DNA from 3 places in the Buttiauxella sp. WJP83 genome. Region 2 is predicted to be linked to each of the others. Evidence: predicted binding sites of a transcription regulator. Region 2 holds the regulator's gene; each other region holds the start of a gene.
The links. Region 2 encodes sigma-54, which starts transcription at its own class of promoters, with help from an activator protein. Its sites were predicted from a motif close to GTTGGCACANNTTTCGCTNT; they were not measured.
Positions count from the first base shown of each region.

Region 1: norV (anaerobic nitric oxide reductase flavorubredoxin) is a predicted target of sigma-54. The motif match lies at 2,070-2,089, and genes of this name have one in related genera.
Region 3: glnA (glutamate--ammonia ligase) is a predicted target of sigma-54. The motif match lies at 1,759-1,778, and genes of this name have one in related genera.

Region 1 is NZ_CP110080.1:3,616,093-3,620,383, reverse strand. Features, by position in the region: gene norW (NADH:flavorubredoxin reductase NorW) at 1-585, opposite strand, end outside; gene norV (anaerobic nitric oxide reductase flavorubredoxin) at 582-2,021, opposite strand; gene norR (nitric oxide reductase transcriptional regulator NorR) at 2,240-3,754, shown strand; gene OH773_RS16725 (EAL domain-containing protein) at 3,779-4,291, opposite strand, start outside.
Region 2 is NZ_CP110080.1:469,861-474,151, reverse strand. Features, by position in the region: gene lptA (lipopolysaccharide ABC transporter substrate-binding protein LptA) at 1-526, shown strand, start outside; gene lptB (LPS export ABC transporter ATP-binding protein) at 533-1,258, shown strand; gene rpoN (RNA polymerase factor sigma-54) at 1,306-2,739, shown strand; gene hpf (ribosome hibernation promoting factor) at 2,762-3,049, shown strand; gene ptsN (PTS IIA-like nitrogen regulatory protein PtsN) at 3,132-3,623, shown strand; gene rapZ (RNase adapter RapZ) at 3,677-4,291, shown strand, end outside.
Region 3 is NZ_CP110080.1:4,628,977-4,633,267, forward strand. Features, by position in the region: gene typA (ribosome-dependent GTPase TypA) at 1-1,487, opposite strand, end outside; gene glnA (glutamate--ammonia ligase) at 1,863-3,272, shown strand; gene glnL (nitrogen regulation protein NR(II)) at 3,539-4,291, shown strand, end outside.

The DNA of each region.
Region 1 (4,291 bases), 1.6 Mb from region 2:
TTGATTCAGTCGATGCTGAAGGCGGCTGCTGACTTCAGCAGGCATCAGCGAGGCGAGCAGGCTGGAAGCGTTATCCACCAGAATCACCTGTTTGCCAGCGCGACAAAAATCCATCGCCAGTTCAGTACCAATCAGGCCGCCGCCTAGAATCATTACCCGGCGAGCATCACGCAGCGATGATTCGCAGGCCATAAACTCTTGCTGGCTGTTGAGCGTCAGCATCAACTCTTTACCCGGAATCGGCGGAAGCAGGGCGCTTGAACCGGTCGCCAGAACCAGTTTGTCATACGGCCATTGCTGGTCACCACATTTCACCAGACGTTCGTGGCGGTCGATTGATGAAACCCAGCTATTGGCGTTCAGCGTGAGATTAAACTGCTCGGCAAACTCCCCGGCACGCTGCCGGGTGAGGTCGTCTGCACGTTGGTTCAGGCTGATAACGTGGCTGAGATCGGGCTTGTTGTATTCATCCATACTGTCGGCGGCAATCAGGCGCACAGGAACCTGCGCATCATGCTTGCGGATGTTTTTAACCAGTTGGCGGGCAGCAAAGCCCGAACCGATAATCACAATGCCATGTTTCATTTTGCCTCCGTCGCCAGTACATCAAACACGTCTTTGCCGAGCGAGCATTCCGGGCACAGGAAGGTGTCAGGCACTTCGCTCCACGGGGTGCCAGGTGCGACGTCCTGCATGGATTCACCGGTTGCTGGATCGTAAATCCATTGGCACACGCTGCACTGCATTTGCGGACCTAAGTCAGCGCAGGTTTTCACTTCAGCAACGTTTACCTGCTGTGGGGCAGCAGGTGCTGAAACCAGCGGTGCCAAAGCCCACTGACGGGCAATTTCGCGACCATGCTGGCGGCAGATTTCCAGCGCGTCGAGATCCGGACGCCACTTGGCTTTCAGGCTCATCGACATTTCAAAACCCGCGTCTTGCAAGCGGGTAGACAGGCGGTCTACCGCGCCGCCACTCCAGCCATGGGAACCGAAGGCGCTGGCACGTTTATTACGGAAACGCAGGCCGGTCATTTCCTCAACCAGTCCGGCGATTTTTGGCATCATCACGTTGTTCATGGTGGAGGTGCCGACCAGCACGCCCTTGGAACGGAACACGTTGGTGAGGATGTCGTTTTTGTCGCTGCGGGCCACGTTAAAGATTTTTACCGCCACACTCGGGTCAACTTCATTAATCCCCTGACCAATCGCGTCGGCCATCATTCGGGTGTTGTTAGACATGGTGTCGTAGAAAATCGTGATTCTGTCTTCCTGATAATCTGCCGCCCATTTCAGGTACATTTCGACAATCTGAGTTGGGTTTTCGCGCCAGACCACACCGTGGGAAGTGGCAATCATGTCCACCGGCAGGTTGAAGCCAAGGATCTCGGTAATTTTCGGCGTCACCAAACGGCTGAACGGTGTCAGAATGTTGGCGTAGTAGCGCTGGCATTGTTCGAACAGTTCGCTTTGATCGACCTCGTCGTTGAACAGGCGTTCATCGCAATAGTGCTGGCCGAAGGCGTCATTACTGAACAGTACTGCATCGCCCGTCATGTAAGTCATCATACTGTCAGGCCAGTGCAGCATTGGGGTTTCAACGAAGATCAGCTGTTTGCCGTTGCCAATATCCAGGCTGTCACCGGTTTTCACCACGTTGAAGTTCCATTCAGGATGGTGATGGTGGCCGGTAATGGAGTCAATGGCGTTAGCCGTACAGTAAATCGGAGTATCCGGGATGCAGGACATCAACTCAGTCAGTGCGCCCGCGTGGTCTTCTTCCGCATGGTTGATGATGATGCAATCAATGTCCGCCAGGTCGATTTCACTACGCAAATTCTGCACAAACTCGCGGCTGAATTTGTGGTCGACGGTGTCGATCAGCACATTTTTTTCTTCACGGATAAGATAGCTATTGTAGCTGCTGCCACGCAGCGTTTTGTATTCGGTGCCGTGGAAATCACGCACTTCCCAGTCACGTTGGCCAACCCAATGAATGTTGTTTTTTACTAAAATAGCCATCTGTCATACCTCAAAAAGAATTAAAAAAATGATGCTTGTGTTGGATATATTACAAATGGCGTGCCAACTTTTTATGTTGTTGATTTTAAAGTGTTTTAATGAAGATGGATAAAATTGAATTGTCATAATGACAATGCAAAGAGATGTCGTTTTGACAATTGAATTGTCTTTTTGACTACCGAAGAGTAAGTTAGCGAAATTGTTTTATGGAGCCGCTTATGAGCCTGTCTATTACCTCTCTCGCCAATATTGCTATCGAGCTGCAAAGCGGCATTTCACATCAGGATCGTTTTGCTCGTTTGATTCGCACCTTGCGCCAGCTTTTAGGTGGTGATGCGACGGCGTTGCTGCGTTATGAAGCCCGGCAATTTCGCCCGTTGGCCATTGATGGGCTGGCGGAAGATGTGCTCGGACGGCGCTTCGATTTAGATGCACACCCGCGCCTTGAGGCTATTGCACGGGCAGGGGATGTGGTGCGTTTTCCCGCAGAGAGCGAATTACCCGATCCCTACGACGGGCTCATTCCCGACCATACCGATTTAAAAGTGCATGCTTGCCTCGGCCTACCGCTATTTGCCGATCAAAACCTGATTGGCGCGTTAACCGTCGATGGAATGGACCCTTTGCAGTTCGATCACTTCAGTGATGAAGAGTTGCGTTTGATTAGCGTGTTGGCGGCCGGTGCATTAAATAATGCCATGCTGATGGAACAACTTGAAAATCAAACGCCTGCTGTAGCCATGCTCCCCGCCGCCAGTAAAACCAACAGCACTGAAATGGTCGGGTTATCTGCGGGCATTATGCAGCTTAAGAAAGAGATCGAAATCGTCGCCGGTTCCGATCTCAATGTGCTGATCACCGGGGAAACGGGCGTCGGCAAAGAGCTGGTGGCGCGGGCCATTCACAGTGGTTCGGCGCGTGCCGCCAATCCTCTGGTGTACCTCAACTGTGCGGCATTGCCGGAAAGTGTGGCGGAAAGCGAGCTGTTCGGTCACGTGAAAGGGGCATTTACCGGGGCTATTCACCATCGAACGGGTAAGTTTGAGATGGCAGATAACGGCACGCTGTTTCTGGATGAGATCGGGGAGTTGCCGTTAACGCTACAGGCAAAATTGCTGCGTGTTTTACAGTACGGCGATATACAGCGAGTGGGCGATGACAGCAGCCAAAGAGTCAATGTGCGCGTACTGGCGGCGACCAATCGTGATCTTAAACAGCATGTGCTGGCAGGGGAGTTTCGTGCCGATTTGTTCCATCGTCTGAGCGTGTTTCCGCTGCATGTTCCGCCGTTGCGCGAGCGCGGTGATGACATCACGCTGCTGGCGGGGTTTTTCTGCGAGCAAAGCCGCGTAAAAATGGGGCTTAAACAGGTGGCGTTGAGCGATGCTGCGCGTGATTTACTGCGTCGTTACGACTGGCCAGGGAACATTCGCGAGCTGGAACATGCGCTTTACCGCGCGACCGTGTTAGCGCGTTCAGGCAAGCCGGGCGGTGAAGTCTGGCTTCAGCCGCAACATTTTCAACTGAGCGAAGCAGATACCAAACCGGCTGACATCCAGGGAGAAACCGTGCCGGTGGTGGATAATTTGCGTACCGCAACCGACGATTTCCAGCGCCAGATTATTATCAGTACCCTGGATGCCAACGCCGGAAACTGGGCGGCGAGTGCCAGACAGCTACAATTAGATGTCGCCAATTTACACCGCCTGGCAAAACGCCTTGGCGTGAAATAGTGTCTGGCATTTTTCAGGTGCGTTTCATCCCCTGGCGCTATAGTTTGCGACCCATTCGATGAACTTATCTTTTGGCAGAGCTTTACTGAACAACCAGCCCTGGCCGTACTGCACACCCTGAGTACGTAACCAGGTGGCCTGGACGGGGGTTTCGATCCCCTCGGCGACCATTAAAATCCCCAACGAGTTGGCCATTTCAATGATATGCGGAGTGATATTTTTATATCCAATCGCATCAACAAATGACTTATCTATTTTCAGAATATCGACATCAAGATCCTGTAAATAACTCAGGCTAGAATAGCCCGTGCCAAAATCATCAATATAGATTGCATGACCTGCCTGGCGATATTGCGCAATAATCGGCGCGGTCACTTTCGGATCGGCAAAGCCGCGTTCGGTAATTTCAAATGCTATTTGACCCGGTTTGACGGAGTAACGTGACAAATAAGGGATGATGACTTCCAGTATATGTAAGCTCCGGACATCGCGGGTGCCTAAATTAACTGAAATATGATAATCAGGATGTTGGTGGAG
Region 2 (4,291 bases):
ACTAACCAGTACGCTTTTAGCCGCCAGTTTTTCGGCATTTGCGCTGACCGGTGATACCGACCAGCCGATTCACATTGAATCTGACCAACAGTCGCTGGATATGCAAGGTAACGTCGTCACCTTTACAGGCAATGTGATTGTGACGCAAGGCAGTATTAAAATTAACGCCGATAAAGTGGTTGTGACTCGTCCTGGCGGTGAAGAAGGTAAGGAAGTCATTGATGGTTATGGTAATCCTGCCACTTTCTATCAGATGCAGGATAGCGGTAAGCCAGTTAAAGGCCACGCGTCTACCATGCACTATGAGCTACAAAATGATTTCGTCGTGCTAACCGGAAATGCCTATCTGGAACAATTGGATAGCAATATCAAAGGCGACAAGATTACTTACCTGGTAAAAGAACAGAAGATGCAGGCCTTTAGCGAAAAAGGTAAACGTGTCACAACCGTTCTGGTCCCTTCTCAGTTGCAGAAAAAAGACGGCCAGGCTCCGGCACCAGCCCCTGCGCAGAAAAAGAGTAACTAATTCGTTATGGCTACTTTAATTGCAAAAAATCTCGCCAAAGCCTACAAGGGCCGCCGCGTTGTTGAAGATGTCAGCCTGACTGTTAAGTCTGGTGAAATTGTGGGATTACTTGGCCCGAACGGTGCCGGGAAAACCACGACCTTTTACATGGTGGTTGGCATTGTGCCGCGTGATGCAGGCAACATCATTATTGATGATGAAGATATTAGTCTGCTGCCGTTGCATGCTCGTGCTCGTCGCGGCATCGGTTACTTACCGCAAGAAGCATCGATTTTCCGCCGTTTAAGTGTGTTCGATAACTTGATGGCCGTGCTGCAAATCCGTGACGACCTTTCTGTTGAGCAGCGTGAAGACCGCGCTAATGAGCTGATGGAAGAGTTCCACATCGAACATTTGCGCAATAACCTCGGGCAGTCATTGTCTGGTGGTGAGCGCCGCCGTGTTGAAATTGCCCGCGCACTTGCGGCTAATCCAAAATTTATTCTTCTGGATGAACCTTTTGCCGGTGTTGACCCAATATCCGTCATCGACATCAAGCGAATCATCGAGCATCTGCGCGACAGCGGTCTCGGAGTACTGATTACTGACCATAACGTACGTGAAACGCTGGCTGTTTGTGAACGTGCTTACATCGTAAGCCAGGGCCATTTAATCGCCCATGGCACACCAGCTGAAATCCTGGAAGACGAGCATGTTAAGCGCGTGTATCTGGGCGAAGAGTTCAGACTCTGATAGGGTAGACCCATAATTCTGTACACCTGAGGAAGCTCGCTCTGAATATGAAGCAAGGTTTGCAATTAAGGCTTAGCCAACAACTTGCTATGACCCCCCAGCTACAGCAGGCAATTCGTCTGTTGCAACTGTCGACGTTAGAGCTACAGCAAGAACTTCAGCAAGCACTGGAAAGTAACCCACTGCTTGAGCAAACCGATCTGCATGAAGAAATTGAGACTCAGGAAGTTCGTGAAGATGAAGCGTTAGATACTCGCGAGGCACTCGAACAAAAAGAGATGCCCGACGAGTTACCGCTGGATGCCAGCTGGGATGAAATCTACACCGCGGGCACGCCATCAGGAACCGGAACAGATTACATTGACGATGAATTGCCGGTTTATCAGGGTGAAACGACACAAACGCTGCAAGATTATTTAATGTGGCAGGTCGATCTCACCCCGTTTTCAGACACCGACACAGCGATAGCGACGTCTATTGTCGATGCCGTTGACGAAATGGGTTACCTCACGGTCTCTCTGGAAGAAATTCTGGAAAGCATGGGTGATGACGAAATCACCCTCGACGAAGTGGAAGCGGTACTCAAACGCGTACAACGTTTCGATCCTGTTGGTGTCGCCGCACGCGATCTGCGTGACTGCCTGCTTATACAGCTTTCGCAATTCGCCCGCGAAACACCGTGGCTAACCGAAGCCCGCTTGATTGTCAGCGATCACCTGGATCTGCTCGCCAACCATGATTTCCGCAGCCTGATGCGCGTCACGCGTCTGAAAGAGGAAGTATTGAAAGAGGCAATGTGCCTGATTCAATCTCTTGACCCGCGCCCAGGACAATCTATTCAGACCAGCGAACCGGAATATGTCATTCCGGATGTGCTGGTGAAAAAAGTACAGGGTCGCTGGACCGTAGAACTGAACGCCGACAGCATTCCACGTTTGAAAATAAACCAGCAGTACGCTGCGATGGGCACCAACGCCCGCAATGACAGCGACTCGCAGTTTATTCGCAGTAACTTACAAGAAGCAAAGTGGCTGATTAAAAGTCTGGAAAGCCGGAACGACACGCTGCTGCGCGTCAGCCGCTGCATTGTAGAGCAACAGCAGGGCTTCTTTGAACTTGGCGAAGAACACATGAAACCGATGGTTCTCGCTGATATCGCCCAGGTGGTCGAGATGCATGAGTCGACCATTTCCCGTGTGACCACGCAGAAATACCTGCATAGCCCACGCGGTATATTTGAATTGAAGTATTTCTTCTCAAGCCATGTTAATACCGAAGGTGGGGGCGAAGCCTCCTCGACGGCAATTCGTGCATTGGTGAAGAAATTAATTGCTGCGGAAAACCCTGCGAAACCACTGAGTGATAGCAAGTTAACGACTATGCTATCCGATCAGGGGATCATGGTGGCACGCCGCACCGTTGCGAAGTACCGAGAGTCTTTATCCATACCACCGTCAAATCAGCGTAAGCAATTGGTTTGACTTAACCGATAAGGAAGACACTATGCAGCTCAACATTACAGGACATAACGTCGAAATCACTGACGCACTACGCGATTTTGTGAGTACGAAGTTTGCCAAACTGGAGCAGTACTTCGAAAGAATTAACCAAGTCTATATTGTGTTAAAAGTGGAAAAAGTCACGCATATTGCCGATGCAACGCTACATGTAAATGGTGGTGAAATTCATGCCAGCGCGGAAGGCCAGGATATGTATGCGGCGATTGATGGTTTGATTGATAAACTGGCACGCCAGTTAACCAAACATAAAGATAAACTAAAACAACACTGATAATCCGGGCAACTGTTACAACCCTGCGGCCTGTTACGCTAAGTGACGGGCCGTTAGCATAACAGGGTGCTTAGGTGAACTTATGATGAACAACGATTCTGCTCTACAACTTAGTAATGTCCTGAACAAGGAATGTACCCGTACCAATGTACATTGCCAGAGTAAAAAACGTGCACTGGAAATCATCAGTGAACTGGCAGCAAAACAGCTCGGCCTGCCACCACAAGTGGTGTTTGAGGCTGTGTTGACGCGCGAACGAATGGGCAGTACCGGTATCGGTAATGGTATCGCCATCCCTCATGGAAAACTGGAAGAAGATACCACTCGTGCTGTCGGGGTCTTTATTAAACTGGAAACCCCTATCGCCTTTGATGCTATCGATAATCAGCCGGTTGACCTGATGTTTGCGCTGCTTGTTCCTGCGGATCAAACAAAAACGCATTTGCATACTTTGTCATTGGTCGCGAAACGTCTGGCTGACAAAACGATTTGCCGACGCCTGCGGTCCGCACAGAGCGATGAAGAGCTTTATCAGATCATTACCGAAACAGAACAAGGTAGTGAAAGTGAATAATCTGGCTGCGGTCATGCGAAAGCCACAGCAAGAGAAGTTGGGGGAGTGATGACATGGTGCTGATGATTGTCAGCGGCCGCTCTGGTTCAGGGAAGTCTGTAGCCTTGCGCGCGTTAGAAGATATGGGATTCTACTGTGTAGATAACCTGCCAGTGGTACTGTTGCCTGATCTTGCCAAAACTCTCGCAGAGCGCCAAATTTCTGCGGCAGTCAGCATTGATGTGCGTAACATGCCGGAAAACCCAGAAATTTTTGAACAGGCAATGACTAACCTGCCTGATACCTTTTCGCCGCAATTATTGTTCCTTGATGCCGACCGCAACACGCTGATTCGTCGTTATAGTGACACTCGCCGTCTGCATCCGCTTTCAAGTAAAAATCTATCGCTAGAAAGTGCGATAGATGAAGAAAGTGATTTGCTGGAGCCATTGAAATCAAGAGCCGACCTGATCATTGATACTTCTGAGATGTCAGTGCATGAGCTCGCGGAAATGTTGCGTACTCGCCTGCTTGGTAAGCGTGAACGCGAACTGACCATGGTCTTCGAATCCTTTGGCTTTAAACACGGTATTCCGATTGATGCGGATTATGTGTTTGACGTACGCTTCCTGCCAAACCCACACTGGGACCCGAAACTGCGTCCGATGACGGGTTTGGACAGACCTGTG
Region 3 (4,291 bases), 550 kb from region 2:
TTACCCTGGCCGTTAGAGATCAGCACGCCGTTCTGACGTTGGCCCACTTCGCCCTGACGCACATCGTCATAATGGCTGAAGGTGGAGTACAGCAGACCTGTACCAGAAGTCATGGTCATGAATTCGTTACGGAAGCCGATCAGGCCACGGCTTGGGATCACGTAGTCAAGACGTACGCGGCCTTTGCCGTCTGGATTCATGTTTTTCAGGTCGCCTTTACGCTCACCAAGAGCCTGCATCACAGAACCCTGGTGTTGCTCTTCGATATCAAGAGTCACGTTTTCAAACGGTTCCTGCTTACGGCCATCGATTTCACGGAAGATAACTTTCGGACGGGACACAGCCAGTTCGAAGCCTTCACGACGCATGTTTTCGATAAGAACAGACAGGTGCAGTTCGCCACGACCAGATACACGGAATGCATCCGCATCTTCGGTTTCTTCAACGCGCAGCGCAACGTTGTGCACCAGCTCTTTGTTCAGGCGGTCAAGGATCTGACGAGAGGTAACAAATTTACCTTCTTTGCCACAGAACGGAGAGGTGTTGACGTTGAAGAACATGGAAACAGTAGGTTCATCAACAGACAGTGCTGGCAGCGCTTCAACATTTTGCGTATCGCAAAGGGTGTCGGAGATATTCAGTTCGCCAAGACCGGTAATCGCGATGATGTCGCCTGCTTCGGCTTCGGTGGATTCAATACGCTCCAGACCGAGGTGGGTCAGCACTTTGCCAACTTTACCGTTACGAGTTTTACCTTCGCTGTCGATGATAGTGATCTGCTGGTTAGGCTTCACTTTACCGCGTTTGATGCGACCGATGCCGATTACGCCAACATAGTTGTTGTAGTCGAGCTGGGAAATTTGCATCTGGAACGGACCATCAAGGTCAACGCTTGGTGCTTTAACGTGGTCAACAATCGCCTGGTACAGCGGGGTCATGTCTTCCGCCATATCACCGTGATCGTTACCCGCGATACCCATCAATGCAGATGCATAGATGATTGGGAAATCGAGCTGTTCGTCGGTTGCTTCAAGGTTAACGAACAGGTCGAATACCTGATCAACAACCCAGTCAGGACGCGCACCAGGACGGTCAACTTTGTTGATGACAACAATTGGCTTCAAACCATGGGCAAATGCCTTTTTGGTTACGAAGCGCGTCTGCGGCATTGGGCCATCCATTGCATCAACGACCAGCAGAACGGAGTCAACCATGGACATTACACGTTCAACTTCACCACCGAAGTCGGCGTGCCCAGGGGTATCAACGATGTTGATACGGTAGTCATTCCATTTGATAGCGGTGTTTTTAGCGAGGATGGTAATCCCACGCTCTTTCTCCAAATCGTTGGAGTCCATCACGCGTTCGGTGGCTTCAGCACGTTCGTTACTGAAAGTACCAGATTGCTGCAGCAGCTTATCAACCAGGGTAGTTTTACCATGGTCAACGTGCGCGATGATGGCGATATTACGCAGATTTTCGATCACAACTTTGCCTCAGGCATTTAGAAATAGCGCGTTATTGTACACGTATTAATCGAAGTACAGAACAAGATCACAAAGAACCTTTACAAACAATGTTGAAAGTAAGGGTTTGTGATCGCTTTCACGGAGCAAAAAAGGGAGCCATAACGAAAATTGCACCAATATGGTGCTCAAATCTCAGACTGAAGCACTACATTGGTGCAAACTATCCATCATGGTGCAGCCCTTTTGCACTATACCGCGCATGATAGCGCCTTTTTAGGGTAATTTAAAAGTTGGCACAGATTTCGCTTTAATCATTTCAGGGCGAAAAGCCAAATAGAATGTATTGAACACCTCGTTACCACGACGACAATGACCAATCCAGGAGATTTAAGTATGTCCGCTGAACACGTATTGACGATGCTGAATGAGCATGAAGTGAAATTTGTTGATTTGCGCTTCACTGACACCAAAGGTAAGGAACAGCACGTCACAATTCCTGCTCACCAGGTGAATGCTGAATTCTTCGAAGAAGGCAAAATGTTTGATGGCTCCTCGATTGGTGGCTGGAAAGGCATCGACGAATCCGACATGGTTTTGATGCCAGACGCATCTACCGCGGTTATTGACCCGTTCTTCGCAGACTCCACTCTTATCATTCGTTGTGACATTCTTGAGCCAGGCACTTTGCAGGGTTACGACCGTGACCCACGCTCCATCGCAAAACGTGCTGAAGACTACCTGCGCTCAACTGGTATTGCCGATACTGTACTGTTCGGGCCAGAGCCAGAGTTCTTCCTGTTCGATGACATCCGTTTTGGTAGCTCTATCTCCGGTTCTCACGTTGCTATCGATGATATCGAAGGCGCATGGAACACCGGTACTAAATACGAAGGCGGTAACAAAGGTCACCGTCCTGCTGTTAAAGGCGGTTACTTCCCGGTTCCTCCGGTTGACTCATCTCAGGACCTGCGTTCTGCAATGTGTCTGACCATGGAGCAAATGGGTCTGGTGGTTGAAGCGCATCACCACGAAGTGGCAACTGCTGGTCAGAACGAAATCGCCACCCGCTTTAACACCATGACCAAAAAAGCGGACGAAATTCAGATCTACAAATATGTGGTTCATAACGTTGCTCACGCATACGGCAAAACTGCGACCTTCATGCCAAAACCAATGTTTGGTGATAACGGTTCCGGTATGCACTGCCACATGTCCCTGTCCAAGAACGGTGTAAACCTGTTCTCTGGCGACAAATATGCAGGCCTGTCTGAGCAAGCGCTGTACTACATCGGTGGCGTTATCAAGCACGCTAAAGCCATCAACGCCCTGGCGAACCCAACAACCAACTCTTACAAGCGTCTGGTCCCAGGTTATGAAGCTCCAGTTATGCTGGCTTACTCTGCCCGTAACCGTTCTGCTTCTATCCGTATTCCAGTGGTTGCGTCTCCGAAAGCACGTCGTATCGAAGTGCGCTTCCCAGACCCAGCAGCTAACCCGTACCTGTGCTTTGCAGCTCTGCTGATGGCTGGTCTTGATGGCATCAAGAACAAAATCCATCCGGGCGAAGCAATGGACAAAAACCTGTACGACCTGCCGCCAGAAGAAGCGAAAGAGATCCCACAAGTTGCTGGCTCTCTGGAAGAAGCACTGAACTGCCTGAACGAAGACCGTGAGTTCCTGACTGCAGGTGGCGTGTTCACCAATGACGCAATCGATGCTTACATCGCCCTGCGTATTGAAGAAAATGACCGTGTGCGTATGACTCCGCACCCGGTAGAGTTTGAGTTGTACTACAGCGTTTAATATTAGTAATACTCTGCGGATTTCTTGCCACAGCCAGGCGGTAATCGAATGAATCCCGATGAGCTTACTCAAGTAAGTGATTCGGGTGAATGAGAGTAGCCAACACAGCTGTGGTAAGAAAGACGTTGAGGATTTTGTTGCCGTGGAAACTTTTGGCCCATCTCATGATGGGCTTTTTTCTCCACAAATAACCTTCTGTAGCAATATCTTTTGCCCGCAGGAAACTATACTGCACCATCACAGTGCAAATTATCGGAGACTGCTGTATGGCAACCGGCACACTGCCCGATGCTGGGCAGATCCTGAATTCTTTAATCAACAGTATTTTACTGGTCGATGACGAGCTGGCGGTGCATTACGCCAATCCGGCTGCACAGCAACTTTTGGCGCAAAGTTCGCGCAAGCTGTACGGCACACCACTTCCTGAGCTGTTGAGTTACTTTTCGCTAAATGTTGGCTTGATGCAGGAAAGCCTGACCGCAGGTCAGGGCTTTACCGATAACGAAGTCACACTGGTTATTGATAGCCGTTCCCACATTCTTTCTCTGACTGCACAACGTTTGCCAGAAGGTTTCATCCTGATGGAAATGGCGCCGATGGATAACCAACGACGTTTAAGTCAGGAACAGTTACAGCAAGCGCAGCAAATTGCCGCTCGTGACTTAGTCCGTGGGCTGGCACATGAGATTAAAAATCCACTGGGTGGATTACGCGGCGCAGCGCAATTACTGGCAAAAGCCTTACCCGATCCGTCTCTCACTGAATACACCAAGGTGATTATCGAGCAAGCTGACCGCTTACGTAATCTGGTGGACAGGCTGTTAGGCCCGCAACAACCTGGCATGCACGTCACTGAAAGTATTCATAAAGTCACAGAACGTGTGATGAAACTGGTGTCGATGGAGTTGCCAGCCAATGTGACGCTGGTGAGAGATTACGATCCAAGTTTGCCGGAGTTAGCGCATGACCCCGACCAAATTGAACAGATTTTACTGAATATTGTGCGCAACGCTCTTCAG